DNA from 4 places in the Arthrobacter sp. MDT2-3 genome. Region 4 is predicted to be linked to each of the others. Evidence: riboswitches for the same ligand, from Rfam matches in the RefSeq annotation. Region 4 holds a riboswitch; each other region holds the start of a gene.
The links. A riboswitch is a leader RNA that binds a small molecule or an ion and turns the genes downstream of it on or off. The one in region 4 is predicted to bind cyclic di-AMP.
Positions count from the first base shown of each region.

Region 1: linked by a shared signal. The riboswitch ahead of AC5RUQ_RS20015 (M23 family metallopeptidase) and the one ahead of AC5RUQ_RS05295 (aggregation-promoting factor C-terminal-like domain-containing protein) in region 4 are both predicted to bind cyclic di-AMP.
Region 2: linked by a shared signal. The riboswitch ahead of AC5RUQ_RS19080 (LysM peptidoglycan-binding domain-containing protein) and the one ahead of AC5RUQ_RS05295 (aggregation-promoting factor C-terminal-like domain-containing protein) in region 4 are both predicted to bind cyclic di-AMP.
Region 3: linked by a shared signal. The riboswitch ahead of AC5RUQ_RS01285 (NlpC/P60 family protein) and the one ahead of AC5RUQ_RS05295 (aggregation-promoting factor C-terminal-like domain-containing protein) in region 4 are both predicted to bind cyclic di-AMP.

Region 1 is NZ_JBNHFS010000009.1:50,891-57,944, reverse strand. Features, by position in the region: gene AC5RUQ_RS20040 (DUF6457 domain-containing protein) at 1-132, opposite strand, end outside; gene mobA (molybdenum cofactor guanylyltransferase) at 148-792, opposite strand; gene AC5RUQ_RS20030 (HNH endonuclease) at 839-1,339, opposite strand; gene AC5RUQ_RS20025 (NlpC/P60 family protein) at 1,633-2,406, opposite strand; gene AC5RUQ_RS20020 (C40 family peptidase) at 2,573-3,256, opposite strand; cyclic di-AMP (ydaO/yuaA leader) riboswitch at 3,327-3,509, opposite strand; gene AC5RUQ_RS20015 (M23 family metallopeptidase) at 3,638-4,459, opposite strand; cyclic di-AMP (ydaO/yuaA leader) riboswitch at 4,470-4,681, opposite strand; gene AC5RUQ_RS20010 (iron-dependent transcriptional repressor DtxR) at 4,828-5,523, opposite strand; gene serC (phosphoserine transaminase) at 5,802-6,932, shown strand.
Region 2 is NZ_JBNHFS010000008.1:36,671-43,724, reverse strand. Features, by position in the region: gene AC5RUQ_RS19090 (APC family permease) at 1-1,039, shown strand, start outside; gene AC5RUQ_RS19085 (protein adenylyltransferase SelO) at 1,043-2,518, shown strand; gene AC5RUQ_RS19080 (LysM peptidoglycan-binding domain-containing protein) at 2,688-3,560, opposite strand; cyclic di-AMP (ydaO/yuaA leader) riboswitch at 3,564-3,727, opposite strand; gene AC5RUQ_RS19075 (dienelactone hydrolase family protein) at 4,032-5,006, shown strand; gene AC5RUQ_RS19070 (TraR/DksA family transcriptional regulator) at 5,153-5,512, shown strand; gene AC5RUQ_RS19065 (DNA alkylation repair protein) at 5,509-6,075, shown strand; gene AC5RUQ_RS19060 (DUF1810 domain-containing protein) at 6,059-6,502, shown strand; gene AC5RUQ_RS19055 (glucose 1-dehydrogenase) at 6,586-7,054, opposite strand, start outside.
Region 3 is NZ_JBNHFS010000001.1:269,711-276,764, forward strand. Features, by position in the region: gene AC5RUQ_RS01270 (ABC transporter permease) at 1-621, shown strand, start outside; gene AC5RUQ_RS01275 (ABC transporter ATP-binding protein) at 618-1,778, shown strand; gene AC5RUQ_RS01280 (AMP-binding protein) at 1,817-4,402, shown strand; cyclic di-AMP (ydaO/yuaA leader) riboswitch at 4,502-4,693, shown strand; gene AC5RUQ_RS01285 (NlpC/P60 family protein) at 4,697-5,488, shown strand; gene AC5RUQ_RS01290 (dihydrofolate reductase family protein) at 5,692-6,255, opposite strand; gene AC5RUQ_RS01295 (MmyB family transcriptional regulator) at 6,322-6,774, opposite strand; gene AC5RUQ_RS01300 (DUF3618 domain-containing protein) at 6,788-7,054, opposite strand, start outside.
Region 4 is NZ_JBNHFS010000001.1:1,118,350-1,125,403, forward strand. Features, by position in the region: gene AC5RUQ_RS05265 (nucleoside deaminase) at 1-252, opposite strand, end outside; gene AC5RUQ_RS05270 (phosphatase PAP2 family protein) at 314-1,234, shown strand; gene upp (uracil phosphoribosyltransferase) at 1,276-1,911, shown strand; gene AC5RUQ_RS05280 (VOC family protein) at 1,957-2,331, shown strand; gene AC5RUQ_RS05285 (HAD-IA family hydrolase) at 2,401-3,090, shown strand; partial or broken gene AC5RUQ_RS05290 (hypothetical protein) at 3,160-3,222, opposite strand; gene AC5RUQ_RS05295 (aggregation-promoting factor C-terminal-like domain-containing protein) at 3,386-4,129, opposite strand; cyclic di-AMP (ydaO/yuaA leader) riboswitch at 4,135-4,295, opposite strand; gene AC5RUQ_RS05300 (HAMP domain-containing sensor histidine kinase) at 4,416-5,918, opposite strand; gene AC5RUQ_RS05305 (response regulator transcription factor) at 5,926-6,666, opposite strand.

The DNA of each region.
Region 1 (7,054 bases), on a different contig from region 4:
CCGCACAACGGAGTGGGCGGCTACACCCGCAAGGGCGAGGATGGCGTTGACGTCCACCTGGACGTCCTCAAGCTCATACGCCTGGAGCAGGGACCTGCACCATTCCTCCAGCGTTTCATCCTGGCTTTTCACGAACTGCCTCCCAATTTAACTGCTGCCGCGCCGGTCCTGGCCCTCGTCCCGGCGTCCGGCGTTTACTCCAAGTGCGGCGGCATCATCCCAGGTATCCACATCGGCTGTGGAACCGGCCGGGACGGTAACAAGCTGCACGTCAAGACTAGCAAGGAGCGCCCGCATGGAGCTGTTGTTTAAGGCACCTCGCGAGGCCAGTTCCCGGGCGGCTCTTTTTAACACGAGTGTGCGGTAAAACCCGGCGAGCTGCTGGGCCCTGCCGTCTTCGGCGCACGCGATGATTGCATCGGCCCCCGGGTCACCTGCCAGTGCTGCCGTTAGTGCCTCCACCGCAGCCGAGACCTTCGGCATGTCGCATGCCAGTACCAATGTGTAAGGCCGTTCGCTTCCGGCCTGGGCCAGTGCCTCCAGACCAGCAGCCACCGCGGCAGCCGGCCCTGCAAACTCCGGCTGCTCGCGGCACGAGAGCACCCCTGCGGGGAGCGCGCCGGGGTCTGGACCAACCACTACTGTGCGGATCGCCCCTGACGCGGCAGCAAGGGACCGTTGCAGGAGGGTGTCACCATGAAAGACCAGCCCTTGTTTGGGTACGCCGCCCAGCCTGGATGACCGGCCGCCAGCCAGGATCAGGGCGTCGAAGTCCAAGCGGTCTTGTTCCACTCCCCCAGCCTAGCCCTGGGACGGCGGAGGCAACCTATCCGCTGCGTCAGGCAGCGCGCTCGGGCAGCAGGAACGGATCCCACGCGGGCGTTGGCTTCTCGAGTTCCTTGATCTGCCACATGGTGCCGTGTGGAGGCTCAGGAACGAACCGCAGCTTCCAGCCCATCTCGGCCGGGGTGTGGTCGCCTTTGAGGTTGTTGCACCTCAGGCAGGCAGCCACCAGGTTTTCCCAGGAGTCCCCACCCCCGCGAGACTTTGGGTGAACATGATCGATGGTGTGCGCAGCTTTCCCGCAATAAGCACACTTGTGCCCGTCACGTCGAAGCACCCCTCGGCGGCTGACAGCGGTGGACTGGTTATATCTGGGACGGATGTAGCGGTTCAGGAGGATCACGGACGGGCGGCCCAGGATCTCCTGGGGGCCCACTACGGGCTCATCCCCTTCAGCCACAACGCTCGCCTTGCCCGTGAGCACAAGCACCAGCGCCCGGCGGAAAGTAATAACCGCCAGCGGTTCATATCCAGCATTCAGAACGAGAGTGCGCATGCACGTACCTCTTCACGGCCGCACCCGTCAGGGGCACGAGGGCCGGCTGCCCTCGGCATGTCCGGGCTATGGATCGACACCACAAGAGTAAACAAAGAAGTGCACTATCAGCTAATTGCTGGAGCACGCGGTGCCGTGTCCGGCCGGAATTCGTGAACTCCCGCATCTTGCCCAGTTCGCTGCTCGCAGCTTGCCGGGAGTCAACACCATGCCGGGAGTTAACAGACAAGACCCCCGCCGCAAGGGCAGGGGTCCTGTTTAGGGATCAGACGCGCATCCGAGGCCGGAGAGCATTAGCTAACGCGGATGAACACCGGGCCGGAACCAACGTTGGCGCTGAAGACTACGGTCTGGTTACCGTTGTAGCCGCCGTGCACTGCCTGGCCGTTACCGGCGTAGACAGCTATGTGGGCCATGCCGGAGCCACCATCGGCGTAGTAAATCAGGTCGCCCGGCTGGGCTTCAGCAGCGCTCACGGTGCGGCCCAAGGAGAGGTAGCCTGCAGGCCAGTCGTGGAAGTTGATGCCCACGGCAGCCAGCGAGTTGGTCACCAGCATGGTGCAGTCCTGCATAACGCCAAGCTGGGCGTAGGCTGCGGACAGGATAGCTGCACCCTTGCCGCTTGCCGAGGCAGGAGCGGCGGGGGCTGCTGCAGCCGGAGCTGTAGCGGTCACCTTCGCAACAGCGGCGGTCCTTGCGGCCGGAGCAGGAGCCGGAGCGGCTTCCTGGACCTCCACCTCGGGCTCCGGAGCTTCCACAACGGGAGCCGGCGTGGTGGTCACAGCAGGCTTCTCGAAGGAGATGGCAATGGTGGACGCAGCGGAGATCGGAGCCTCAACCGTTGATTCGACTTCCAGCGTGGAGGCCGGAGCTGAGTCACGCTGGACGTTGGCGTCAGCAGCGTTCGCCGCGAGGCCGCTGGTCAGGACCAGGCCGGAAGCGGCTGCGATAACGGCTGCCTGGCGTCCTACACCGCCGGCGTTGTCGCCGACAGCCTTGGCAATGATGGCGAGCGAGTTGGTCTTGGTGGCCTCGGCGCGGTGCCGTGCGGTTGCACGAGTAGTCATCAGTTCTCTCTTTCGTTTCCTTCAAAGCCGCATGTGGGCAGCCAAAGGTGTTTGGACGCGCCGGCATCTTGGGGGTACGCCGGCACGTCCCGAACGGGGATGTGTGGTGATTTAGCGAAGAGCTGTTTGGGCAAAGAAAAAGCCCTTGGACCGTGAGGTCGAAGAACTAGTTCATAGTGAAGAATGCTGAGGAGCCGGTAGCAGCTACCGAGTGCAGCAGCGTTCCCTGGGAGGGGTTCAGGGCACTGATCATCATGCCGTTGCCGACGTAGATGCCGACGTGCGCGCCGCCGTTCTGCATAACCAGGTCACCCGGCTGCGGCGTGGAGGTGGGCTTCATTGCGGTCCACGCGTTGACGCGGGGGATGCTGATGCCGGCCTGGGCATAGACCCACTGGGTGAAGCCTGAGCAGTCCCAGCCGTTGGGGGTGGTGCCGCCCCAAACGTACGGACGGCCGATGCCGGTGTAGGCGAGGCCCGCAATTCCGGAAGTGGACGCGGAGGCAATTGTCTCCACGGCCTTGTCCGCAACGGAGTCGGCCGACGCGGTGGAAGCGGTGGTCACTCCCTGCTCATCGTCTGAGTCCGTGGACTGCGCAACTACCCGCTCAACAACGGGTGCCGGGGTGGTCTTGACCACGGGGCGCTCGAAGGAGACGGTAGCCGTGGGCGCCGCCGTGACAGCGAGGGCACTTTGTGCCGATCCGGATTCCGTGGAAGCGGAGACACCAGCGGTGGTGTCCGCTGCATTGGCCGGCAGGCCCATGGTCAGGATGAGGCCCGAGGCAGCTGCGATGACTGCAGCCTGGCGACCTACTGTCCCGGCATTGGCACTAACAGCCTTGGACATGGAGTCCAGGGGGTTGGTACGAACCGGTTGCGCACGGTGGCGCGCAGAATTATGGCGTGAAGACACGAAGGTAGCCTCTCCCAATGCCTACGAGGTGAGCTGTCGGATTCGGATGGGAGTCACCCGGCCGCGCGGCTTCCTGGGAAGCTTTTGCGACTTAACCCCAAGGCCTTCAAAAAGCTGAAGGCCAAAATTGGTTCCCCCGCCCCTGCCAGACGATGAAATGCGAACGGACCTTGAGCGGTGGCAGAGTTAGGCAATCCGCACAAGAGCGTCAACTTCGGAAAAGTTGACGCGAGTTAGACGGTACAGCAGTTTTGGAAGAATGTCACATTCAGGTCACGGCATGTCAACACCAAGTGATAGCTCACCGTCATTTGACTAAAGCCAACCGGTCGGGTCAACAACTTCGCCGTTGACCTGGACCTCAAAGTGGAGGTGGCACCCGGTGGAAGCCCCCGTGGTCCCGCTGAGGGCCACGACGTCCCCGCGGGACACCGTCTGCCCTTCCTTGACGCTGAAGGACGACAAGTGGTTGTAAGTGGTTTCCAGGCCGTTGCCGTGATCCACTACGACGCGGTTGCCGCCGCCGTACTGGTGCCAGCCGGCGAAGGTGACCGTTCCAGTGGCTGCGGCCAGAACAGAGGTGCCGCACTGGGCTACGTAGTCCTGTCCGCGGTGGAAGTCGCCGGAGCCTCCGGTGATCGGACTGACCCGGTAGCCGAACGGCGACGCAGTGGTCAAAGCAGCGAGCGGGGCGCCAAGACTTCCTGCGGAAGCGGCGCGGGTGATGGCACCGGCAGACTGGGCACTGAGCAGCTGCTTCAGTTTGCCGTCCGGGTCTGCCTGGGTAACCACAGCAGAGCGGCTGAAGTCTATCTGGGCACCTGCTTCCGCGGAAACCTGCGGCTGGGGCACAACAGCGGACGCGGCGACAGGAGTGGATCCCGAGGCATCCGTGGCCATCACGGGACTGGTGGCCGGCACGGTCACGGTGAGCACCAGTCCGGTGGCGGCCAGGGCGATGCCGGCCTTTTGGCCGATGCCGCTGGCAGCGGCGAATTCAGTAATTTGGCGGAAGGGACCCCGACGGCGGCGCGCATCACGGTGCGGATCGCGGGGGCGTTCCGAGGTGATGACTTCGACAACACGCGGTGTCGAAGCAGGGACCGCCGCGCGGCGGCGTCCCCTGGAATTCTGCATGGTCAAGAAGGGTTCCTCTCTGGAAAGCCTGCGAAGTTAGCTGTCGGATTCGGGTCAGAGAGTACAAAGACCCGGTCCGCCGTAAGCAAGCTTCGGCACAGAGATATCCCCGGAGGAATCCTTCACTGGAAGAGGCTTGCTGCTGACGGACTTCACCCCAAGGCAGTCCCCCGCTGCCGCTTGTGGTTCCCCCGCCTCTGCCAGTTACGACTCGTGCTCCTGATCCGCTGGCAGAGCTCGGCTCCAGATCAGGTAACGCTTTAATATCAACGCTTGGTTCAACTATAGATGCTTAAGCCCGAAAGTAACAATTCCGTTATCTTTGCGTAACGCAGTTCACACGGAGTATGGCGTCCGCTCTTTGCCTTTCAGCGGATCGCCACGAACACATGGGCGGCAACTTCCGGAGGCAGCTCCAAGGCACCTTCGATACCCGGAACCCGGACCGAGATGTAGTCACCCACCCGTTCCAGCGACACAGCCGCACCCGGCCGGATACCGCCTTCATCAAGCTGGGAGAGCAGTTCAGGCTCTACCTGGATGGGCTCGGCGAGCCGGCTGATGGTCACCACCGAGGCAGGACCGTACGACTTCATCGCCTCCAAAAGGCTAATGGCGCCATCCGCAAAACCCAGGGTCGGCACGCCGCCCAGGGCAGCAAGGCCGGGGATCGGGTTCCCATAAGGGGACTCAGTGGGATGGTTCAGCAGCTCATAGATGCGCCGTTCCACCCGCTCGCTCATAACATGCTCCCAGCGGCAGGCTTCGTCGTGGACGTAGGCCCAGTCCAAACCGATCACATCGGCGAGAAGACGTTCAGCCAGGCGGTGCTTGCGCATTACTTCGGTGGCACGCTTCCGGCCCGTCTCGGTGAGCTCCAGGTGGCGGTCGCCGGAGACAACCACCAGGCCGTCCCGTTCCATGCGCCCGATGGTTTGGGAGACGGTAGGCCCGGAGTGGCGCAGCCGCTCGGCGATCCTGGCGCGAAGGGCAACGATGTTCTCTTCCTCGAGCTCCAGAATGGTCCGAAGGTACATCTCCGTAGTATCGATCAGATCCGTCATCCAGCTCAGCTCCTCGAGCACAGTACCTAGCGTTGTCCCACCGTATCGCCTTCACCGCGACGTAGTCCGTGGAAAAGCTTAGCCTATTTTGACTTTGTCCGAATAGTTCACCGGGGCGCGGGCGGGGCGTCTCATTGGCTGGACTATGACGGTTCCGGTTCCCGCCTATTGTGCCGTTCAGGCAGAATAAGGGAGGCCCTGGTTGCAGCCGTCACCGGCTGCCGGCCACCAACACCCGTCCGGACCAAAGCCATGTCCAGCCCGAAATTGGAGCACCCGTGAGCGAAACCAGCATCACTATTCCCGCCGACCTCCTGCCCAAGGACGGACGGTTCGGCGCCGGGCCTTCCAAGGTCAGGCAGGAGCAGATTGATGCGCTGTCCGCCGCCTCGAAGAACATCCTTGGCACCTCCCACCGGCAGGCCCCGGTCAAGAACCTTGTTGGCTCCGTCCGCGAGGGTCTCAGCCAGTTCTTCCGTGCCCCAGAGGGCTACGAAGTGGTCCTGGGCGTTGGTGGCTCCACGGCTTTCTGGGATGTGGCCAGCTTCGGCCTCGTTGAAAACAAGGCCCAGCACCTGTCCTTCGGCGAGTTCGGCTCCAAATTTGCCGCAGCCACCAACAAAGCGCCCTTCCTGGACTCCTCGTCAATCATCGTGTCTGAGCCGGGCACGCACCCTTCAGCCAAGGCGGAAGCCGGGGTGGACGTCTACGCGTGGCCGCAAAACGAGACCAGCACGGGCGTTGCTGCCCCGGTCCAGCGTGTTGCCGGCGCAGACGAAGGAGCCCTGGTACTGGTGGACGCCACCTCTGCCGCGGGCGGGCTGGACGTGGACGTAGCGGAAAGTGACGTTTACTACTTTGCGCCGCAGAAGAACTTTGCGTCCGACGGCGGCCTCTGGCTCGGACTGTTCTCCCCCGCTGCACTCGAACGTGCAGGGCGGATCAAGGCAGGCGGCCGCTGGATACCTGATTTCCTTGACCTGCAGACGGCCATCGACAACTCACGCCTGAACCAGACCTACAACACTCCCTCACTGTCCACGCTGGTAACGCTGGACGCCCAGGTGCAGTGGCTGAACTCCAATGGCGGCCTTGACTTCGCTTCTTCGCGCACGGCAGACTCTGCCGGCCGCATTTACAGCTGGGCAGAGGCCTCGGAGTTCGCGACCCCCTTCGTCACGAACCCGGAGGAGCGCTCAAACGTTATTGCAACCATCGACTTCGATGAGTCCGTGGATGCCGCAGCGGTCGCCAAAGTCCTGCGCGCCAACGGGATCGTGGATACCGAGCCGTACCGCAAGCTCGGCCGCAACCAGCTGCGTATTGCAACGTTCGTGGCCATCGAACCGGCGGATGTTTCCGCCCTGCTGGCCAGCATTGATTTCGTGGTGGGCGAACTGCGGAAGTGACCGAAACTGCGAAGGTCATCCGGCTGACGTAACGCTCCAGCCCCAACGCACGACGGCGCCGCCCGGGTTCTGCCCGATCGGCGCCGTTTGCGCGTCTTAACTCAGTTTTCCGTGCCTGGGCG
Region 2 (7,054 bases), on a different contig from region 4:
TCCCGGGCAGGGTGTCATCACCGCGGTAGCAATGGGCTTTATGCTGCTCCTCGCCGCCATCAACCTCCGCGGCGTGGGGGAGAGTGTGAAGTTCAATGTGGTGCTAACCCTGGTGGAGATGATCGCGCTCTGCATCGTGATCGGCGTCGGCTTCTTTGTGATGTCCCAGGGGACGGGGAACCCCGGGGAGATCTTCGTCTTCAACGACTACCAGGACAAGGGAATGTTCCTCGCGGTCACGGCAGCCACATCCATCGCGTTCTTCGCCATGGTGGGCTTTGAGGACTCCGTGAACATGGTGGAGGAAACCAGGAACCCGGAAAGGATCTTCCCCCGCACCATGCTGACCGGCCTGGGAATAGCCGTGCTCCTGTATATGCTGGTCGCGGTCTCCGTGGTCAGCGTGTTGACGCCCACAGAGCTGGAAAACATTCGGGAAGCCGAGGGTGCGGCCCTCCTTGAAGTAGTGCACAAAGGCTCTCCCGATTTCCCGATCGACAGGATCTTCCCGTTCCTGGCGGTCTTTGCCGTAGCCAATACGGCGCTGATCAACATGCTGATGGCGAGCCGCCTCATTTACGGCATGGCACGCCAACGCGTCCTGCCACCTGCCCTCGGGAAAGTCCTGCTGGTCCGCCGCACGCCGTGGGCAGGCATCCTCTTCTCAACCGTCCTGGCACTGGGACTCATCCTGTACGTGACCAGCGATCCGGAAAGTAACATCGTGGCCAACCTCTCGGGCACCACGGCCTTCCTGCTGCTGTGCGTGTTCACGGTAGTGAACGTGGCGTGTGTGGTGCTGCGGCGCAAGCGGGACCCCAACCGCAAGGTGTTCTTCACCTCCCCGGGGCAGCTGCCCGTGGTGGCCGCCCTGCTGTGCGCTTTCCTGGCCGGGCCTTGGGTGGGCAGGAATCCCATCCAGTACCAGATTGCCGGCGGCCTGATGGCCATCGGCGTTGTGCTCTGGTTCGTCACGTGGCTGATCAACCGGAGAACGAACCAGGGTCAACCTGAGAACAAAGCAAGAGGAAAGGCTTAACAAATGACAGCTGCTGCAGAATCGACGGTCACCTTTGACGGACGCTTCGCCAGGGAACTGTCCGAGCTGGCTGTTCCCTGGCAGGCAGAGGAGGCCCCCGAGCCGAAGCTGCTCATCCTCAACGACGGGCTGGCAAGGGAGCTGGGGCTTGATCCGGAATACCTCCGGTCCCCCGAGGGCGTACGTCTCCTCCTGGGCAATCACGTCCCGGAGGGATCGACGCCGGTTGCGCAGGCGTATGCCGGCCACCAGTTCGGCGGCTACTCGCCACTCCTGGGCGACGGGCGTGCCCTTCTTCTCGGCGAGGTGACCGACGCGGAGGGCAGGCTCCGGGACGTCCACCTGAAAGGTTCGGGCCGCACACCATTTGCCCGCGCCGGGGACGGCCGTGCCGTCGTCGGACCAATGCTGCGGGAATACCTCGTCAGTGAGGCGATGCACGCACTCGGCATCCCCTCAACACGTTCCCTTGCCGTGGTGGGCACCGGCCGCCCCGTACGCCGCGACACGATGCTTCCCGGGGCCGTGCTGACAAGGGTAGCCAGCAGCCACCTGCGCGTGGGCAGCTTCCAGTACGCAAGGGCCACCGAAAACCTGGACCTCCTGCGCCGCCTGGCCGACCATGCCATAAGCCGGCACTACCCTGATGCCGCCAAAGCAGAAAACCCCTACCTCGAGCTCTTCGAACGGGTGGTGGCCGCCCAGGCATCACTGGTGGCGCAGTGGATGCTGGTGGGATTCGTCCACGGCGTGATGAACACGGACAACATGACCATCTCCGGAGAAACCATCGACTACGGGCCCTGCGCTTTCATGGACGCCTTTAATCCTGCCGCGGTCTACAGCTCCATTGACGTCGGCGGGCGTTATGCGTACGCCAACCAGCCGGTCATTGCCGAATGGAACCTGGCCCGACTCGCCGAGGCCATGCTGCCGCTTTTCAACGAGGACCAGGAACAGGCCGTGGCCCCTGCCGTCGAGGCACTCGGCAAGTTCCGCCGCCAATACAGTGACGCATGGTTCTCCGGCATGAAAACCAAACTCGGTGTGGCGGAAGCCCCAGCGGGAACCCCTGAGGCTGAAGAAGCCTCGGAGGTGGTGGACGGGCTGGTGGCACTCTTGAGGGACGGACCAATCGACTACACGTCCTTTCTCCGGAACCTGGCCCACGCGGCAAGGGGAAATGACCGCCCGGCCAGGGGAATGGTCCTTGACCTGGCTGCCTTCGACGCGTGGGCGGAGCGGTGGCGTGCCCTGCAACCCGACGCCGGCATGATGGACCGGGTCAACCCCGCCTACATACCGCGCAATCACCTGGTGGAGGAAGCGCTCGCCGCAGCAACGGAGGGAGACCTTGGTCCTTTCAACCAACTCCTCGACGTGGTCCGTGACCCCTTCCACGAGCGGCCGGGGGTCGAACGCTACACCGAGGGAGCGCCGGAGGACTTCGGCAGCTACCAGACCTTCTGCGGCACCTGAGCACGCACGGCACTGAAGCAGCCACAGTATAAGCAGCCAAGGCACCTGCGGGCCGGCTGCCTGGAGGGCCGGACAACAAAACAGGGCCTGGCAACAACAGGCCCGGACAACAAAACAGGGGCGGCAGCCGGGAACAATCCCGTCTGCCGCCCCTGTTCGGGTGGTGTGACTACGCTACGCGGACGAAGGAAGCGCCGCTGAGCCAGCTGATGGAGTGGACCTCGGTCTTGAAACCGTCCACGCCGCCGCTGACAACCTGGCCGTTGCCGGCGAAGACGCCCACGTGGCCGGCGGTGATCACCAGGTCACCGGGAGCGGGGGTGCCCACAGTGGAGCCGTACTGGTAGAACTGGCCCGGGGCGAGGTCGCCAACGCCCTTGCCCACGGAGCGGAGAGCCTTCTCCACCATGGCGGTGCAGTCCTGCTGGACGCCCAGCTGGCCGTAAGCGGCCGCCAGGATGGCTGCGCCGGTGCCGGTGCCGGCGGCTGCCGGTGCCGGAGCGGGTGCTGCCGGAGCCGGAGCAGGCGTCGTGGAGGCGTAGGACAGGTTCATTCCGGTGTTAGCGGGAGCGGCAGCAACAGCAGCCTTGACGGGAGCCGGAGCAGCAGCCTTGGCGGGAGCCGGAGCAGCTGCAACGGCACCGGCACCGGGGATCTGGATCTGGTCGCCGGGGAAGATGATCGCGTCGATCGCCAGGCCGTTGGCGGACAGAACGTCATTCAGGGCTACACCGTTGGCGGCCGAGATGGCGCCCAGGGTGTCGCCGGAGACGACGGTGTGCACGTTGGCTGCAGCTGTTGCTGCGGGGGCAGCCACTGCAGCAGCAGGTGCTGCATAAGCCTGGGTGTTGGTGGTCTCAGTGGTGTCCGGACCGGTAACGCCTGCGTGGGCCGGGGCGCCTACACCGAAGGCAATGCCGGAAGCTGCGGCTACGGCGAGCGCCGGGCGGCCAAGCGACTTGGCTGAGACAGCCAAGCCCTCGAGCGCGATGGAGCGGGCCGGAGTCGCGCGGTGACGGGCGGTGGTGGAATTTTTTGACACGGTTGATCGCCTCTCCCATGCCTGCGGGGTGAGCTGTCGGGTTCGGGTTGGAGATACCCGGCCGGCAGCGACTCCGCACGGAACGGAGGCGCTATCGACTTAACCCCAAGGCCTCGTAGGAGGCCGCGGAAACTTGGTTCCCCCGTCCCTGCCAGCTGGAAACGATTGAATCCCGGGTCAGTGGCAGGGCTCGGCATACTGACGGGAATGTCCCGTCTGAGAGGGACACCTGAAGACCATAACCTGATTCCGGACCGATTGTCACATTTGGGTAACATACGAGGTGTTCCTATCGTATTTAGCAATCGAATAGACTCATTTGCCGCATCCGGCTGACCACCCGAAATAGGCGCGCCGCACATCTGGCCGTGTTGTTTGTCACAAACTGATAAAGGATCTCGAAAAGTGGCCGCGAACCTTGCCCGGAGGTACCGGACGGAGGAGGATGTTCGGCACCGGCGAGGAGGCATAGTGACCCAGCTAGGCAAGTATGAGAAATACCTGATCGAGGAATTTTTTGACGACTACCGTGCCGGCGCGCTGAGTCAGCGGACCTTCACCCGGCGGGTTGCCTTCATCACCGGCAGCATGGCAGCAGCAGCGGCGGCGATGCTGCTGGTGGGCTGTACGCCCAGTGAGGTACCGCGGAGCACCGACCCCATGCCCACCCCGGAGCCTTCAACATCTTCGGCCGCCGGCACTGCCGGTTCCGGTGCTGTGCCCGGGGCAAAGAGCCCGCTTTCCGTTCCGGAGGGTGCGCCAGGGATGACGACGGCGACCGTACAGTTTTCGTCCGGCGGAACCTCAATCAGTGCCTACCAGGCCAGGCCGGAGCGGGAAGGGCGCAGCCCTGCCGTGCTGATCTGCCATGAAAACCGCGGCCTGACACCCCATATCGAAGATGTGGCCCGCCGCTTCGCGAAAGCGGGCTACGCGGCCCTTGCCCTTGACCTGCTCAGCCGGGAGGGCGGGACTGCAAACATGGACCGCGACGCAGTTCCCGGTGCCCTCACCCAAGCCGGCGCCCCGCGCCACGTTGCCGACTTCGCAGCAGCACTGGAGTATCTCAAAGCCCAGGACTTCGTGGACGGCGGCCGTATCGCCATGACCGGCTACTGCTTCGGCGGCGGCATTACATGGCAGGCGGCCACCGAGCTGGACGGGTTAAAAGCCACCTCGGCGTTTTATGGGCCGGCCCCTGACCTGGCCAAAGTGCCGGACATCAGGGCCGCCGTTTTCGGCGTTTATGCCGAACTTGACCAGCGCATCACGGGCGCGATGCCTGCTCTCAAGGATGCGCTCGCAGCCACTGATGTTGTCCATCAGCTCACTGTCTACCCCGGCGTTGACCATGCCTTCCATAACGACACCGGCGACCGCTACAACGAAGCCCAGGCTACGGCGGCGTGGAACGATACCCTCGCGTGGTTCGGCGAGCACCTCTAGGGCGCGGCATGCGCGCCTGGCGTGCGGAAGGCGGATGTTTCTCCGCTCCATAACGAGAAATGCTGGCCGTCAAAGACGGCTCGCCGTGCGCCGCCTGGAACCACCGGTGGCGAGGAACTGGTCCTGACCCCGCGTAGGCTTTTCCCATGCCCGACTACGAACGGTTCCGTCTCCTGCTCGAGGAGGAACGGGAGCGGAAGGCGGCCCTCCTGCCGGCCCTCCGCGCGGACATCGCCTCCGCAAATTCAGCACGCCAGGACTCCAACGTGGACGACGAGCATGATCCGGAGGGCTCCACCATCGCCTTCGAACTGTCCCAGGCGTCCGCCCTGCTGAAGCAGAGCAGCATTGGGCTCGGCGAGGTGGAGGCGGCCCTGGCCAGGATCGCCGTCGGCACCTATGGGACCTGCGCGGTCTGCGGGGACGCCATCGCCGAAGGCAGGCTGGAGGCACGGCCGTGGACCCCGTTCTGCATCCGGCACGCATCGGCAGGCCGCAGTCAATGAGCAGCGGCGTGGACGTGACTGTTGTTGCCGCCTTCATTGACCGCACGCTGCAGAACGAGGGTGCCTGGTACCGTGCGGACGACGTCGAGGGCCGGCTGGGCGGGCAGCTGGCCTCCTACGGCTCCTCTGTGGGTGCTGTCCGGGGGACCATCCGCGACGCCCTGCGAAAGTACAAGGACTTCGATCACGACGCCGTGGTACAGCTGGCATCCGCCCTGTGGGGTCAGCCCAAGCCCGGCTCCAGGGCAGTCTTCGAGCGCCGGCTCGCCGCCGTTGTGCTGCTCCAATCCAGGGAGTCACTCCTGCGCCATTCGGACCTGACGCGGATTGAGGGCTTCCTGCGCTCTGCCGGCACGAGCGAACTGACCGAACCCCTGCTGGCCGACGTCGTGGCGCCCTTCCTGGCGCGGCTCGGCGGGCGCGACCGGCAACGCGCACATGTTGTCCTCGCCCGATGGCGGACGGACTCTGACAGCCGGCTGCGCAGCGCGGCCGCCTACCTCGCACAGCAACCTGCCCACGAAGCCCCATCACAAGGAGACACCCATGAACGATCCCTATAACCTGGACCGATTTGTTGCCGCGCAGGATGGCGGCGGGACCTATGACCAGGCCCTGGCCGAACTGCAGCTGGGCAGGAAATCCGGCCACTGGATGTGGTTCATCTTTCCGCAGATCGCCGGCCTGGGCCAGAGTGAAATGTCGCAGCGGTACGCCATCAGCTCCCTTGCCGAAGCCCGGGAGTACCTGGACCATCCCGTGCTGGGCCCCCGGCTTCTCGACTGCGCCCTTGCGGTCACCAACCACAAAGGCCGCCCGGCGGAGGACATCCTGGGCGGCATCGACGCGCGGAAGCTGCAGTCGTCCATGACGCTGTTCCTCCGCGCAGCTCCCGGGGAAACCGTCTTCAAAACAGTCCTGGCCCAGTTCTTCGATGGGCAGCCCGATGGCGCTACCGACGAGCTGCTGGCGGGCAAGGGCGAACATTAAGGGCCAACGCTTAAGGGCCGACGGCGGCGCCCTGCGCAATTGCGCAAGGTACCGCCGTCGGGCTCGCGTGGTGTAACTCAACGCTACGGCGAGGGGCTGCCGCCGTTGACGTTCAGCGTTTCCCCGATGACGTAGCTGGACTCCGGCGATGCCAGGAAAACATACGCCGGGGCGAGCTCTGCCGGCTGGCCCGCCCGGCCCAGGGGAGTGGACTGGCCGAACTCCGGCAGTTCCTCCTTGGGCTGGCCGCTGCTGACCTGCAGCGGCGTCCAGATGGGCCCTGGCGCTACGGCGTTGACGCGGATGCCCTTGGGCGCGAGCTGCTGGGCCAGCCCCTTGGTGAAGTTATTGATGCTGCCCTTGGTGGTGGCGTAGTCCAGCAGCGTGGGGGACGGGTTGTAGGCCTGGATGGACGTGGTGTTGATGATGGTTGATCCTGCCGGCATGTGTGGGAGCGCAGCCTTGGTCAGCCAGAACATCGCGTACACATTAGTTTTAAGGGTGTGGTCGAACTGCTCGTCCGTGATGGCGGTCAGCTCCTCCTGCGCCACC
Region 3 (7,054 bases), 850 kb from region 4:
GCCTGCGTGTTCCTCTCCGTGGCAGTGGCGCACGGCGTCCGCCTCAGCGGTGGCCGGTTCGTCTCCTCCGCGGCGCAGCTGACAACTTTCGGTTACGCGGTGCCGGGCGCCGTGGTGGGCATTGGCGTCCTCATCTCCTTCGCGGCACTCGATAATGCGCTCGAGGCTGCCGGCGTTCCCGGCGGCACCGGACTATTGGTCACGGGGTCGGTCCTGGGCATCCTCTACGCCTACGTGATTCGTTTCCTCGCACCGGCCTACCAGGCAGTGGACGCGAGCTTCGCGAAAATCCCGGCAACCCTCACTTTCTCGGCCCTTAGCCTGGGTGCTGCCCCGCGGCGCATCCTGGCGCGGGTGCATGTCCCCCTGGCACGGTCCGGGATTGCGGTGGCGCTGATGCTGGTGGCGATCGACGCCGTTAAGGAGCTGCCCATCGTGCTGCTGCTCCGGCCCTTCGGATTCACCACGGCGTCCGTCTGGGTCTATGAACTGGCCCGTGAAAACTTCTGGGAAAAGGCGTCGCTGCCCGCACTGGTGATCGTTGCGGCCGCCGTCCTCCCCGTCCTGGTCCTCGTGAGGCAAGCCCGCCGCAATGAAACACCTGGAAAGGCCCCAGCATGACCATGCGCATGGCACACGGAAATCGTCCTGCGGGCATGGAGACTGCTCCGGCAGCGCTGGTCTTTGAAGGCGTCAGCAAGCACTACGGACGGGCCGTAGGCGTGGATATGCTGGAGCTCGCAGTGCCGGCTGGCGAGCTGGTCACCCTGATCGGTCCTTCAGGCTGCGGTAAGTCCACTACGCTGCGCCTCGCCGCAGGCCTGGAACGGCCGGACGGGGGCACCATCCGGGTGGCCGGGGACGTCGTGGCGGGCAAGCGCCACTTCGTCGAACCCGAGCAGCGCCGGGTGGGGTTGGTGTTCCAGGACTACGCACTGTTTCCGCACATGACCGTGGCCCAGAATGTCGAGTTCGGGCTGGACCGGCTGAGCCGCGGTGAGCGCAAAACGCGGGCCGGGGAAGTCCTGGACCTGGTACGGCTTGGCCACTTTGCGGGCCGATACCCGCACGAACTATCCGGGGGCGAACAGCAGCGCGTGGCCCTGGCCCGCGCCCTGGCGCCCCGCCCTGCCGTCGTCCTCCTGGACGAACCGTTCTCCAGCCTGGACGAGTCGCTGCGCGCGCAGGTGCGCCGGGACACTGTGGCGACGCTTCGCGAGGCCGGCACCACCGGCGTCCTCGTCACCCACGACCAGACCGAGGCGCTCTCCGTCGGCACGCGGGTGGTGGTAATGCGCGGCGGCGTCATCGAACAGGCGGACACGCCGGAGAAGGTCTTCGAGCAGCCGGCCACACGATTTGTGGCCTCCTTCATGGGCGACGCGGACTTCCTCCCGGCCCATGTGCACCGCGCCCTGCTGACCTGCGAGATCGGCGTCGTTTCAACTGTCCCGGGCTGGGCCAACAGCGAAGCGGACGTAGATGTGGTGCTGCGGCCGCACGAGGTGGCGCTGCACCCGGACCCCGACTCTGCGGCGCGGGTGTCCGCGGTGGAGTACCACGGCGCCTTCGTCCTCCATTACGTGCGGCTGGCCTCGGGACGCACCGTGCGCTCCTGGCAGCCCCACACCGTCCGCCATCCGGTTGGAACAGCGGTAGCGGTGTCCGTAGCGGCAGGCACCACGCCCACGCTGCTGCTGGGCGACCATGCCATCACATCCCCACCCCCGGGCAGCACATTGAAGCAGCGCTCGCCCGAGCCAGTCCAGCTAAGTTAGGCCAGTTCCATGTCCCTACATACCGCCCCGGTGTCGCGTTGACCGCGCAGCCAGACCTCGCCCGGGCCGCCTTCACCGACCTCGCCCGCCACGGCGACCGCCCGGCGGTGCTCACCGCGGATGGCGTCCTGTCCTACGGGGAGCTTGCCGCCCGCGTGGACGACGCCGCCACCCGCCTGGGAACAGCACGGCGCCTGGTGGTGCTGGCAGCGCAGAACGACCTGGACTCGCTGGTGGCGTACCTCGCCGCGCTGTCGGCTGGCCATGTCCTGTTGCTGGCCCCGGCCGACAAGCCCGAAGCCCTCGCGTCCCTCATGGACGCTTACGACCCGGACGTACTGCTGCGCTCCGGCGACGGGCACGGGGTGCCCGTGCTCGAGGAGCGGCGCGCCGGCTCCCGGCATGAGCTGCATCCTGAACTGGCCCTGCTGCTCAGCACCTCGGGTTCCACGGGCTCGCCGAAACTGGTGCGGCTTTCGCATACCAACCTCACAGCCAACGCCGAAGCCATCGCCGAGTACCTGGGCATTGGGCCGGACGACAAGGCCGCCACCACGCTGCCCCTGCATTACTGCTACGGCCTGTCCGTTGTTAACAGTCACCTGGTCCGCGGGGCAGGGCTGGTCCTCACGGACCTCTCAGTGGTGGATCCCTGCTTTTGGGATCTCTTCCGGGAACGGCAGGCCACCTCCTTCGCGGCGGTTCCCTACACCTTCGACCTCCTGGAGCGGGTGGGCTTCGCCGATGCGGACCTGCCCAACCTGCGCTACGTCACCCAGGCCGGCGGACGGCTGGCACCGGAGAAGGTGCGCGCCTGGGCGGAAACCGGGCAGCGCCGCGGCTGGGACCTCTTCGTGATGTATGGAGCAACGGAAGCCACCGCCCGGATGGCCTATCTGCCACCTGACCTGGCCGCCGACCATGCTGAAACCATCGGCGTCCCCGTACCGGGCGGATCCTTCCGCATTGAACCGGTGGAGGACCTGGCAGACGGGGAACTGGTCTACAGCGGCCCCAACGTCATGCTCGGTTACGCCGACCACCCCGGGGACCTGGCACTCGGCCGGGAAGTCCGCGAACTGCGCACCGGAGACCTCGCCCGCCGGCACCCGAACGGCCTGTACGAGGTGGTGGGACGGCGCAGCCGGTTCGTGAAAATTGTCGGCCTGCGCGTGGACCTCGGCCAGGTGGAGCGGATCTTCGCCGACATGGGAATCACCGCAGCCGCCGCCGGCACCGACGACCGCCTTGTGGTCGCCGTCGAAGGCGGGCACGACGGCGGTTTGCTCGCCAAGACCCTGGCCGGCACGCTGGGGCTGCCGCGCACCGCCGTCGTGATCCATGCCGTGGAAGCCCTCCCGCGCCTGACCACCGGCAAGGTGGACTACCCGGCCGTCCTGGGACTTGCCGCTCCAGCGCCCGCTGCTGCGGGTGCCGTCGGTACCGCCCGCGCCGCAACCGCCAAGCCGGCACCGGAGGGCCCAACCCCCGCCGGCAACCCCGACGACATCCGAAGCATTTTCGCCGAGGCCCTGGAATGCCCCGTTGTGGGAAACGACGACACGTTCGTCTCCCTTGACGGCGACTCGCTGTCCTACGTGGCGGTCTCGGTTCAGCTGGAACGTGTCCTGGGACAGCTTCCTTCCGACTGGCACCTTTTGCCGGTGCGGGAATTGGAGCGCCGCCGGAAGCCCAGGCGGCGGAGCCCCTTTTCCTTCCTGGAAACCTCGATTGTGCTCCGGGCCGTCGCCATCGTGTGCATTGTGGCCACGCACGTGGAGCTGATCATGTTCCAGACCGCCCACCTGCTCTTCGTGGTGGCCGGCTACAACTTCGCACGCTTCCAGTTGGCGGACCAGCGGCTCCCGCGGCTGCGCCGCCAGCTCCGCGGTGTGGCCCGGATAGTTGTGCCCTCCACCGCTTTTATCGCCGTGGCCTACGTGCTCACGGACCGCTACAGCGTTGCCAACATCTTCCTGTTGAACGCCATAGTTGGGCCCGAGCAAGTAACCACGCAGTGGCATTTCTGGTTTGTGGAACTGCTGGTGTACATCCTGTTGGCCGTGGCAGCGCTTATGGCCGTGCCCTGGGTTGACCGGGTGGAGCGCCGTGCGCCGTTCGCTTTCGCCGTGGGGCTGGTGGCCATCGCGCTGCTCAGCCGGTACGACATCGTGGATCCTGGCCTTCCCAAGCCGCCGCCCGTGTTCTGGCTCTTCGCGCTCGGCTGGGCGCTCGCCCGGGCCCGCACACACTTCCACAGGATTACTGTCTCGGTCATCACCCTGATGACGCTGCCGGGGTTCTTCGGCAGCACCGTCCGCGATGTCACCGTCGCTGCAGGCATTCTGCTGCTGGTGTGGGTGCCAGCCCTGCCGGTGCCGGCCGTCCTGCGCCGGGTCATCGGCTGGCTGGCCGCGGCGTCCCTGTATATCTACCTCACCCACTGGCTGGTCTACCCGCTGCTGCTTCCCATCAACCCGGTCCTTGCGGTTGCCGGGTCCCTCGTGCTGGGGATGGGCTACTGGGCACTCTGCAGGTGGTTGCCCACTACGGCGGCCTTTAAATCAACGGGGCGATGCTTCACATCGTTGCTACGCCCCGTTGAACGGGAACGATTGACGTAAGTCCCAGCCCGAAGTGCGTTATGCAAATGTGACAAATGGGGCTGTTGTGACGTAGGGTCTGAAGCCGTGCCCGTTTCTCCGAATGCGGCACTCCTGAGCAGACTTGCCTAACTCTGCCGCTGCCCGGGATCCGTTCGCAAAATCGTCCGGCAGAGACGGGGAACCCAATAACGGCCTGCTTCCGGCAGGCCTTGGGGTGAAGCCGTGCCTGGTGCCTTTCGCGCATCACCACGGCCGGGTGTCTCCCATCCGAATCCGACAGCTAACCTCGCAGGCAGTGGGAGAGGCTCTTTCATGCCCAATGGCAAAGCTCACGGCCGCCGCCGCGCGGTCCCCGTCCAGACCAGCCCCCTGGCGGTCCTGTCCAAATCCTTCGCCGGCCACGCCGGCGGTGTAGGCCGTCAGGCCGCCGTCATTGCAGCCGCTTCCGGCCTCGTCCTGACCAGCGGCATCGCCGCCCAGGCAGCAGACGCCCCAACCCAGCGCGAAGCCGAGCCGGCATCGAACCTGGAAGTCGCCAGCCAGGTACAAACCCCGCTCAGCGCAGACGCCACAGTGCAGATCTCCTTCGAGCGTCCCGCCGTCAAGACCACGCCTGCCCCCGTCGTCGAAGCACCCAAACCAGTCGTCGTCGAGGCCCCCAAAGCTGCCGCTCCTGCCGCTTCTGCCGCCGTCAAGACGCAGGCCGTTGCGCCGGCCAAGGCCCAGGTAACCGTCACGCCCGCCGCTCCCGCTCCCGCTCCGGCTCCTGCCCCGGCAGCGGGAGGCGTAAATGCCATTATGGTGTCCTCCGCTTACGCCCAGATCGGCATGATTCAGGACTGCACACGACTGGTCGAAAATGCCCTGAATGCTGCAGGGATTCCTGTCGGTGACCTTGGTCCGATGCAGTTCATGAACTACGGCACCGTCGTCACTGATCCCCAGCCCGGTGACATGGTTGTCCAGTCCGGCCACGTGGGCATCTACGTCGGCAACGGCCAGGTCCTCAGCTCCGGCCTGAACGGCAAGAACGAAACCGCCGTCCACCCCCTGACCTGGATGACCTCCAAGGGCGCCGTCACCTTCGTCCGCGCAGGCAAATAGAAACTACTGAAGGCCGGTGAGTCAATGCCTTGGGGGCATTAACTCACCGGCCTTCAGCATGCCCTCTGCACATTGGAGCACTGCCATTTCCGCCGGATCGCGTGGTTATGTTGCCCCATGCCTTCCCGACCTTCGGCCGCGGACTGAGTTCCGCCGCGTACGCGAAGCAACCAAGATGCCGCCTGCTGCTCCCGCAACTCGACTCAGCGCCTGGTCTCATACCTGGTCAGGACCACACCGTCGGGAAACTTCCGGGTCTCCACCAGGTTGAGGTTCACCCAGTTGTCCAAGGCTGTGAAGAACGGCGTGCCGCCGCCCACCAGGACCGGATGGGTGACCATCATGTATTCGTCGATCAGTCCGGCCCGCATGGCCGCCGCGGCGAGTGTGGCACCGCCGATGTCCATGAAGCCGCCGTCATCCGCTTTGAGCCGGGTGATCTCGGTGACCGCGTCGCCGGTGGCCAGGCGGGTGTTCCAGTCGACCGTGCTGGGCGTCGAGGAGAACACCATTTTCGGCATGGCCCGCCAGCGGCGGGCAAACTCGATGTGCGCCGGCGTGGCGCCGGGCTGCTGGTCGGCCGTCGGCCAGTGGGAGCTCATCGTCTCCCACAGTTTGCGCCCGTACAGCGCCAGGCCCGTCGCCCCCACCCGGTCGGACCACCACTGGAACAATTCGTCGCTCGGGACGCTCCAGCCGAGGTCGTCGCCGGGCGCGGCGATGTAGCCGTCCACGCTCACGTTCATGCCAAAGGTCAGGTTGCGCATGGCGACAGTCTCCCGCGCGCCGGTATTCCTTGTACAGACCAGCACGGAGCGGTACGGATCGCAGCATCAATTTCCGCGGAGGTGGTTGGTGGCTGCTTCCTCATTGGACTTCAACTCGGTGCTGTTAGCGGCGGCCCAATTCGCCAGCAGCTGCAGCCCGTCGTTGGACGCGGAGCCTGGTTCCGCGGAGAAGACCAGCATCTGGAGGCTGTGGTCGGAGGCCAGGTCAAGGCCGAGGTAGTTCAGGTCGAGGTCGCCGACGATGGGATGGTGGACGCTTTTGATGCCGGTGCGGTGTTCCCGGTCGTCGTGGGCTCCCCAGAGCTGCCGGAAGAGGTCGCTGCGGGTTGAGAGTTCACCGACAAGATCGCTGAACTCGCTCCAACCTGCCGTGGAAGAACGCCACGACGAGGCCAACATGGCCTCCATCGAGCGCTGATCCCTAGCGGTGTGGTGTCCCCCCGGGGGACGCGCCGAGGAAGCGGAAAGGCCGGCCCCTGCGGGAGCCGGCCTTTCCATTCCTAAACAACTTTTAGGTGTTTTGGACGTTGGTTTTGGCGTCGGTGGCGCGGTCTTTGACGTCGGTGACGGCTCCTTGGCCTTCGGCTTTGACGTTTTGGGCGGCGTCGGTGGCGGTGGCTTTGACGTTGTCCATGGCTTGCTGGGCTGGTTCCTTCAGGTCCTGGACCATGTCCTTGGCGGCGTCGGTGACCTGGGTGGCGAGGGGCTCGGCGGCGGTTTTGAGCTGCTGGGCTGCTTCGCGTTCCTTTTGGCTGGCCGGGATCAGGGACGAGACGAG
Region 4 (7,054 bases):
ACCATCTCCGCTCCCGCCGTCGGCCAATTGCAGGTCCCGCAAGCGCGCCGCCGCCTCCCGGATCGCAACCACTTCGGCGTGTGCGGTGGGGTCGCCCAGCTCCTCCCGCTGGTTCCGGCCGGAACCCAGCACGACGCCGTCGGGCCCTATTACAACGGCTCCGATCGGCACGTCCTCCGTAGCAAGGGCACGGCGCGCCTCCGCGAGGGCGAGGCCCATCCAGGCATCGTATTTGCTATCTGCGGAGACCATGGCTCAATGATAGTTTCGAAGGATACCCAGAGCCCGTGACGAAGATCCGCCGGGAGGCACAATGAGCACCGTCCGAGACCGCATGGACAAGTGGATCAAGCCCTATGCCGCCCTGTGGCTGACGATGATCATCGGCGGGGCGCTGGTGCTCACCATGGCCCTGCTGGGAGCCGAGGTGTACTCGGACGTGGTGGACGAGGAAGGACTGACAAGCCTCGACATTCCAGCATTGGAATATTCACAATCCCTGCGGAACCCCGAAGTGGATGCCTTCGCTACCGCCTTTACGAACGTGGGCGGCGGGATCGGTATGCCAATCCTCGCAAGCATCCTCACGGCCTGGCTGACACTCCTGAGCCGGACTTGGCGCCCCATTGTCCTGGTGGGCGGCGCAGCCCTTGTTTCCACCACGGCCACCACCCTGGGCAAGCGCCTGGTGGGCAGGACCCGCCCGGACCACTCCGAAGCAGTACCGCCCTTCGAGACCACACCGTCATTCCCCAGCGGCCACACCCTGAATACAACAGTGGTGATCGGCGTCCTGGTGTACATCATGTGCCTTCAGTTCCAGATGCTCTGGGCAAGAATCACTGCCATCACCGCCGGCGCACTGTTCATCATCGCCATGGGATTGAGCAGGGTGTTCCTGGGGCATCACTGGATGACGGACGTGATAGCGGGATGGCTCCTGGGGCTGGCATGGGTGTGCATGGTGATCCTGGCCCACCGGCTGTTCCACCTGATCCGGAAGCGGGAACATGCCGGCCCGGCACCCACCTTCGAGCACCCGGTCCTCCGCGAGGACCCCAGCGCGGACCCGCCCACAAGCAGCGCCGGCACCTCCGGACAGAGCGACGGCGGACCCTCACGGGGGACTGGCGGCACCTCCGAAAGGAACGACGGCGGCGCCCCGGGAAGGTCCGACGGCGGTACGTTCCGTCGAAGCGACGGCGGCTCCTCACGGACGGGTGCAGGAGGCTAACGGCAGGAAATGGCCCAGCGGCCGGATGATAGTTTTGACCCATGCGCACTCTCGTTGTGGACCACCCGCTGGTCGCCCATAAGCTCACCGTCCTGCGGGACAAGAACACCCCGTCCCCGGTCTTCCGGCAGCTGACGGAGGAGCTGGTGACACTCCTTGCCTACGAGGCCACCCGCGAGGTCCGCACCGAACCCGTCACCATCGAAACGCCCGTCAGCACCACCGTGGGTACAGCGTTCACCAAGCCAACCCCGCTGGTGGTTCCCATCCTGCGGGCCGGCCTGGGCATGCTCGAGGGCATGACCAAACTCGTTCCTACCGCTGAGGTCGGATTCCTGGGGATGGCCCGGGACGAGGAAACCCTGGACATCATCACCTATGCCGAGCGCCTCCCCGAGAACCTCACGGACCGGCAGATCTTCGTCCTGGACCCCATGCTGGCCACCGGCGGAACCCTCCGCGAGGCCATCAAGTTCCTCTTCAAGCGCGGCGCTTCGGACGTGACCTGCATCTGCCTCCTGGCCGCCCCGGAAGGTTTGGCCAAGCTGGAGGAGGAACTCTCCGATGCCAACGTGACCATAGTCCTGGCCTCCATCGACGAAAAGCTCAACGAGAAGTCGTACATCGTTCCAGGGCTGGGGGATGCGGGCGATCGCCTTTACGGCATCGCAGGGTAGTCCTCAAGCCTTTTTCATTCCGCCTCCCGCCGTTAGCCTGTGCGGATGGACTGGAAACTCGAACTTGTGTACGTCCCTGTGTCCGACGTGGACCGCGCCAAGGACTTCTACGTCAACAAGGTGGGCTTTAATGCCGACTTTGATGAGCGGCCCACGGACTCCATCCGCTTTGTCCAGCTGACGCCTCCCGGCTCCGCCTGCTCAATCTGTATTGGCGACGGGCTTACGGAGGCGCCTCCCGGCACCGGCTCCAACCTTCAACTGGTGGTCAGCGACATTAATGCCGCGCACCAGCAGCTCAAGAGCAACGGAGTGGACGTCAGTGACGTGGACGTGCAGGATTGGGGCCACTTTGTGTACTTCGCCGATCCCGACGGCAACAGGTGGGCGGTCCAATACATCCCCGGCCGCGGCGCCTGACATACCGTAAGCGGCAACGGGATAGTGGAGGCGCAGCGGTGATCCCCCGAGCGCAGCGCCTAAGGCACAATGGGGACCGTGAACGCCTCCACACCGGCTGCTGTCCGGACCCTGACCTGCCGCGCCGTCCTCTTCGACATGGACGGCACCCTGGTGGATTCCACGGCAGTGGTGGAACAGGTCTGGGGTGAATTCGCGGCGCGCTACGGGCTGGACATCGAGGAAATACTCCGGACGTCGCACGGCGTCCAAGCCGGCGATACCGTCCGGCGTTTCGCGCCGCCCGGGGCGGATGTGCTGGCGCTGACAGCGGAACTGGGCGCCATGGAACGCCTCCGGACCGAGGGCATCCTGCCGCTGCCCGGAGCCGCCCGGCTGCTGAGCACCCTGCCGGCGGACGCCGTCGCGCTGGTGACATCAGCTGACCGGGTCCTTGCTGACATCCGGATGGGGGCAGCGGGGCTGGCCATGCCGGCCACCGTCGTGACGGCCGAACTGGTGACCCGGGGCAAACCGGATCCCGAGGGATACCTGAAGGCCGCTGCCGGTCTCGGCGTGGATCCCTCCGACGCCGTGGTGTTTGAAGACGCTCCCGCCGGCATTGCGGCCGGGGTGGCCGCCGGTATCCCAACCGTAGCCGTGGGGCCGAACACCGGGCCGCTTCCGGCGGGGGTCCTGCATATTCCTGATTACGGTGCCGTCGCCGCCCGAGTGGACAAGGACAAGGAGGGCCGGACGGTCATTTCTTTCCGGCTTTGAGGTCCGCCACCTGGCAATGCGTCGCGACCTGGTCTCGGGAGTTTTGGCTTCGCCCAGCGGCTCCACGTACCGCCGCTGGGCGCTGTAGCCCAGGGTCGCGTAGAACTCCTGCGCCGCCGGCTCCGCAGCCATTGCAGCGGCAAGATCCTCAGGGACCTCAACAATCCGGGGTTGCGTGTCCAGTTCCACGTCGGCCCGGTCCTTCAAAGGTGTGGGACCCAGAAGCTGCGGGATCCAGACGTGCGGGGCTGATTAGTACGCCGCCCGTGTTGCAGAGCGGGTGTGCCCGTACTGTCTAGTACCAGTTATTCGACAGGTGGAAGTTCAGGGCACCGCACGGGGACTGGTAACGCTCCTGGATGTAGTTCAGGCCCCAGTTGATCTGCGTGCGGTAGTTGGTGAGGTAGTCCGCACCGGCGCTGGCCATCTTCTCAGCCGGCAGGGACTGGACGATGCCGTAGGCGCCGCTGCTCGGGTTGGTGGCCGTGGTGGTCCAGTCCGATTCCTTGTCCCATAGGGTTACCAGGCACTGCATCTGGTCAGGAGCCCAGCCGTAGTTCGCCAGCTGGCTGGCGGCGTAAGCCTGGGCGCCGGCGGGATCGTTGACCGCGACGGCGGGCGCAGGCTCGGGCGCCGGGGCCGGAGCAGGCTCAGGTACTGGAGCCGCCTCGGGAGCGGGTGCCGGAGCGGGCTCGGGAGCGGGTGCCGGTGCAGGCTCGGGAGCCGGCGCAGGGGCGGGCTCGGCCGCCTGCGGGGCTACAGCTATCTCCGGAACGGCGGGCTCAGGCGCGGGATTTGAGGTAATCTCGCTCTTCTCGATGCTGAGGTTCGACTGCGCCTGGGCGGCCTGCGTCTCGGTGGCCGCTACGCGGATGCTGGTTTCCGTAGCCTGTCCCGCAGCTCCCACTCCGACGAGGAGTGCGCAGGATGCGGCCACCACGGCCGCGCGCTTGCCGAAGGAAGGGATTTTGCCGGCTTCCGGTCCGGCGAGCGGTGCAGGCCGGGTTTTCGGACGTGGTTTTACCAGGATTTTGAACATGATGGATCGCCTCTCACACCTGCGGAGTTAGCTGTCGGGTTCGGATGAGGGCATCCGGCCGCACGGAAAGATCACGTGCTGGCTTAACCCCAAGGGCAATCAGTGCCCGGGACGGTGGGTCCCCCGCCTCTGCCTTTGTTCAAAGGGAATCCGGGAAGTGGCAGAGCTTGGCGTCATCCGGATATGCGGCTCGAACACGAACTGCACCCAATCGACGGTACAGGAGTGCAGCGCGTAAGTCACATTTTGGTAACAGAGATCACGACGGCGGCGCGTCGCCTTGCTGCTAGCGCCACCTCGAGGGGAGCTGTAAGGCGAACTGTGTGCGCCCCGGTTGTGATGTCACCGTTACCCTTCCTCCGTGGGCTTCCACAATAGATTCCACGATGGACAACCCCAGGCCGCTGGTGCCTTCGGCTGCTGCAGTGCCCGCCCCATCTTCCGCGCCCTTCCGCGCCGCGTCTGCGCGGGCGAAGCGCGAAAAAACATGGTCCACAAACTCGGCCGGGATGCCGGCGCCGTCGTCCGTTACCGTTATCAACGCGGCACCTCCAGCGGTCTTTCCCACGCCGGTAACAACAGTGGTGCCGGCAGGCGTGTGTTTGCGCGCGTTGGAAAGCAGGTTCATCAGCACCTGGCGCAGCTGGGAGGCGTCACCGGTGACCACCACGGGCTCATCCGGAAGTTCCAGCCGCCAGTTGTGGCCCGGTGCCATCACCTTTTCATCGCTGACGCTTTCGACCACCAGCTGCGTAAGGTCCACCTCGCTGAGCTTCAACGGCTGGCCCTCATCAAGCCGGGCAAGCAGCAGCAGGTCTTCCACTAAGGCAGTCATCCGCTCCGACTGGCTCTGTACACGGGCCAGGGACTTTTGGCCGTCCGGGGTGAAAGACTCCGTCATCCTCATCAATTCGGTGTAGCCGCGGATGGCGGTCAGGGGAGTGCGCAGCTCGTGGGAGGCGTCGGCCACAAACTGGCGCACCTTCGTTTCGCTCTTCTGGCGCGCCTGCAGCGCGTTTGCCACGTTGTCCAGCATGAGGTTGAGCGCGTGCCCGACGCTGCCCACTTCCGTCCCGGGATTGGAGTTCGACGGCGGTACGCGCACCGCGAGCGCCACCTCGCCCGCGTCCAGGGGCAGCTGCGATACCCGGGTGGCAACCTCCGACAGCTGCTCGAGAGGTTTCATGGTGCGTCGGATCAGGACCGTGCCAACTAATCCGATCAAAAGCAACCCGCCAAGCGAAACGACCGCAAAGGTCCACACGAGGGAGGCAAGCGTGCTTTCTTTGGCAGCGAGGGGGAGTCCCGTGACCAGGACATCGCCAAAGGTGGTCTTCACCGCCAGCAGGCGGTAGCCACCGTTCGAGAGGGTACGGTCCACGGGCTCCGCATCTGTCGCCAGTGCCAGCAGCGTCTGCTTGTCCTCGGCGGACAGGGCGGAACGCGTGGTGTCCGAGGTGAGGAATCCACCACTGTTCACCTGGCCGTTCAGGATGCGGGCGTTCATGGTTCCCACGCTTTGGCCGCGGGCGTCCAAGGGGTCCCTTCCGTTGGAGCCGCCCATGGGAGGGCGGCCCGGATTGTTGGACCGCTCTGCAGCTTGGCTTAGCTGTTCGTCCAGCTGGCGGGTCAGGAACGCATCCATGGAGGCGTAGCTTGCAACGCCCACGGCACCGCAGATGGCAATCAGCAGGGCCATGGCCAGGAGGATGAGGCGGGTACGCAAGTGCCAGGTGCCGGGTTTGAGCCAGCTTCGGCGATGGGGATCGGCTGCCTGTTGTGACGCCATGGTGCGCCTACTCGGCAGGCTTGATGACGTACCCGGCGCCGCGCACGGTGTGGATCATGGGCGGGTGAACTGCGTCCACCTTCTTGCGCAGGTAGGAGATGTAAAGCTCCACAATGTTGGCCTGGCCGCCGAAGTCGTAGTCCCACACGCGGTCCAGGATCTGCGCCTTGCTGATGACGCGCTTGGGATTCTCCATGAGGTAGCGGAGCAGCTCGAACTGCGTGGCCGTGAGCTGGAGCTCCTCGCCGGCCCGGGTCACTTCACGGGTATCGACGTTAAGGACGAGGTCTCCTACCACCAATTCGGCCGTGTCCATAGCGGCAACTCCGGAACGCTGGACCAGGCGGTGCAGCCGAAGCAAGACTTCCTCCATGCTGAACGGTTTCGTGACGTAGTCGTCGCCACCGGCCGCCAGGCCCACGATCCGGTCCTGGACCGCGTCCTTGGCAGTAAGGAAGAGAGCGGGTACCTCGGGTGCGAACGTGCGGATCCTTCCCAGCAGCTCGACGCCGTCGAACCCCGGCAGCATGACATCAAGGACCAGGACGTCGGGACGGAAGTCCTTGGCCAGTTTCACTGCTTCCGGGCCGTCGGCCGCCACCGCCACCGACCAGCCGGCCATGCGCAGGCCCATGCTCATCAGCTCCGAAAGGCTTGGCTCGTCGTCGACCACCAGGGCGCGGATGGGGGAGCCGTCCGGGTGGGAAAGCTCAGGGAGGTTGTTGGTCATGGAGTGCGAAGTGGCCATGGAACAACTCTCCGATCAGTCGTTTGGCCGGGGCTATGGGCTTCCTGTGCCTTAGCTGTGAATACCAGCGTAGCCAGCTGGGCAGGGAATGGCGGCCTGCGAAGAGGGGCTGCTGCTGCCCGGCCAGCGTCGGTCAATGGGAAGCTGGACAGATGGGCGCCCTGAAGAGTTGGCCATACAGCAGAGGAAGGGCGATTTTTTCTCCTCCAGCTCCGGCTGCCACTGGACAGATGGGGCGCACAGAAGGGCAATTTCGGCATTCCCTGCACATCTGAAGAAAAGGGCCGCTAGTGGAGCAACCGGCGAATTAACTTCATCAGAAGCTGCTTTCCCGCCCCGGAAGCAGGACAATGATCAGCAATCTGACGATTGTCCAGAATCGTGATCT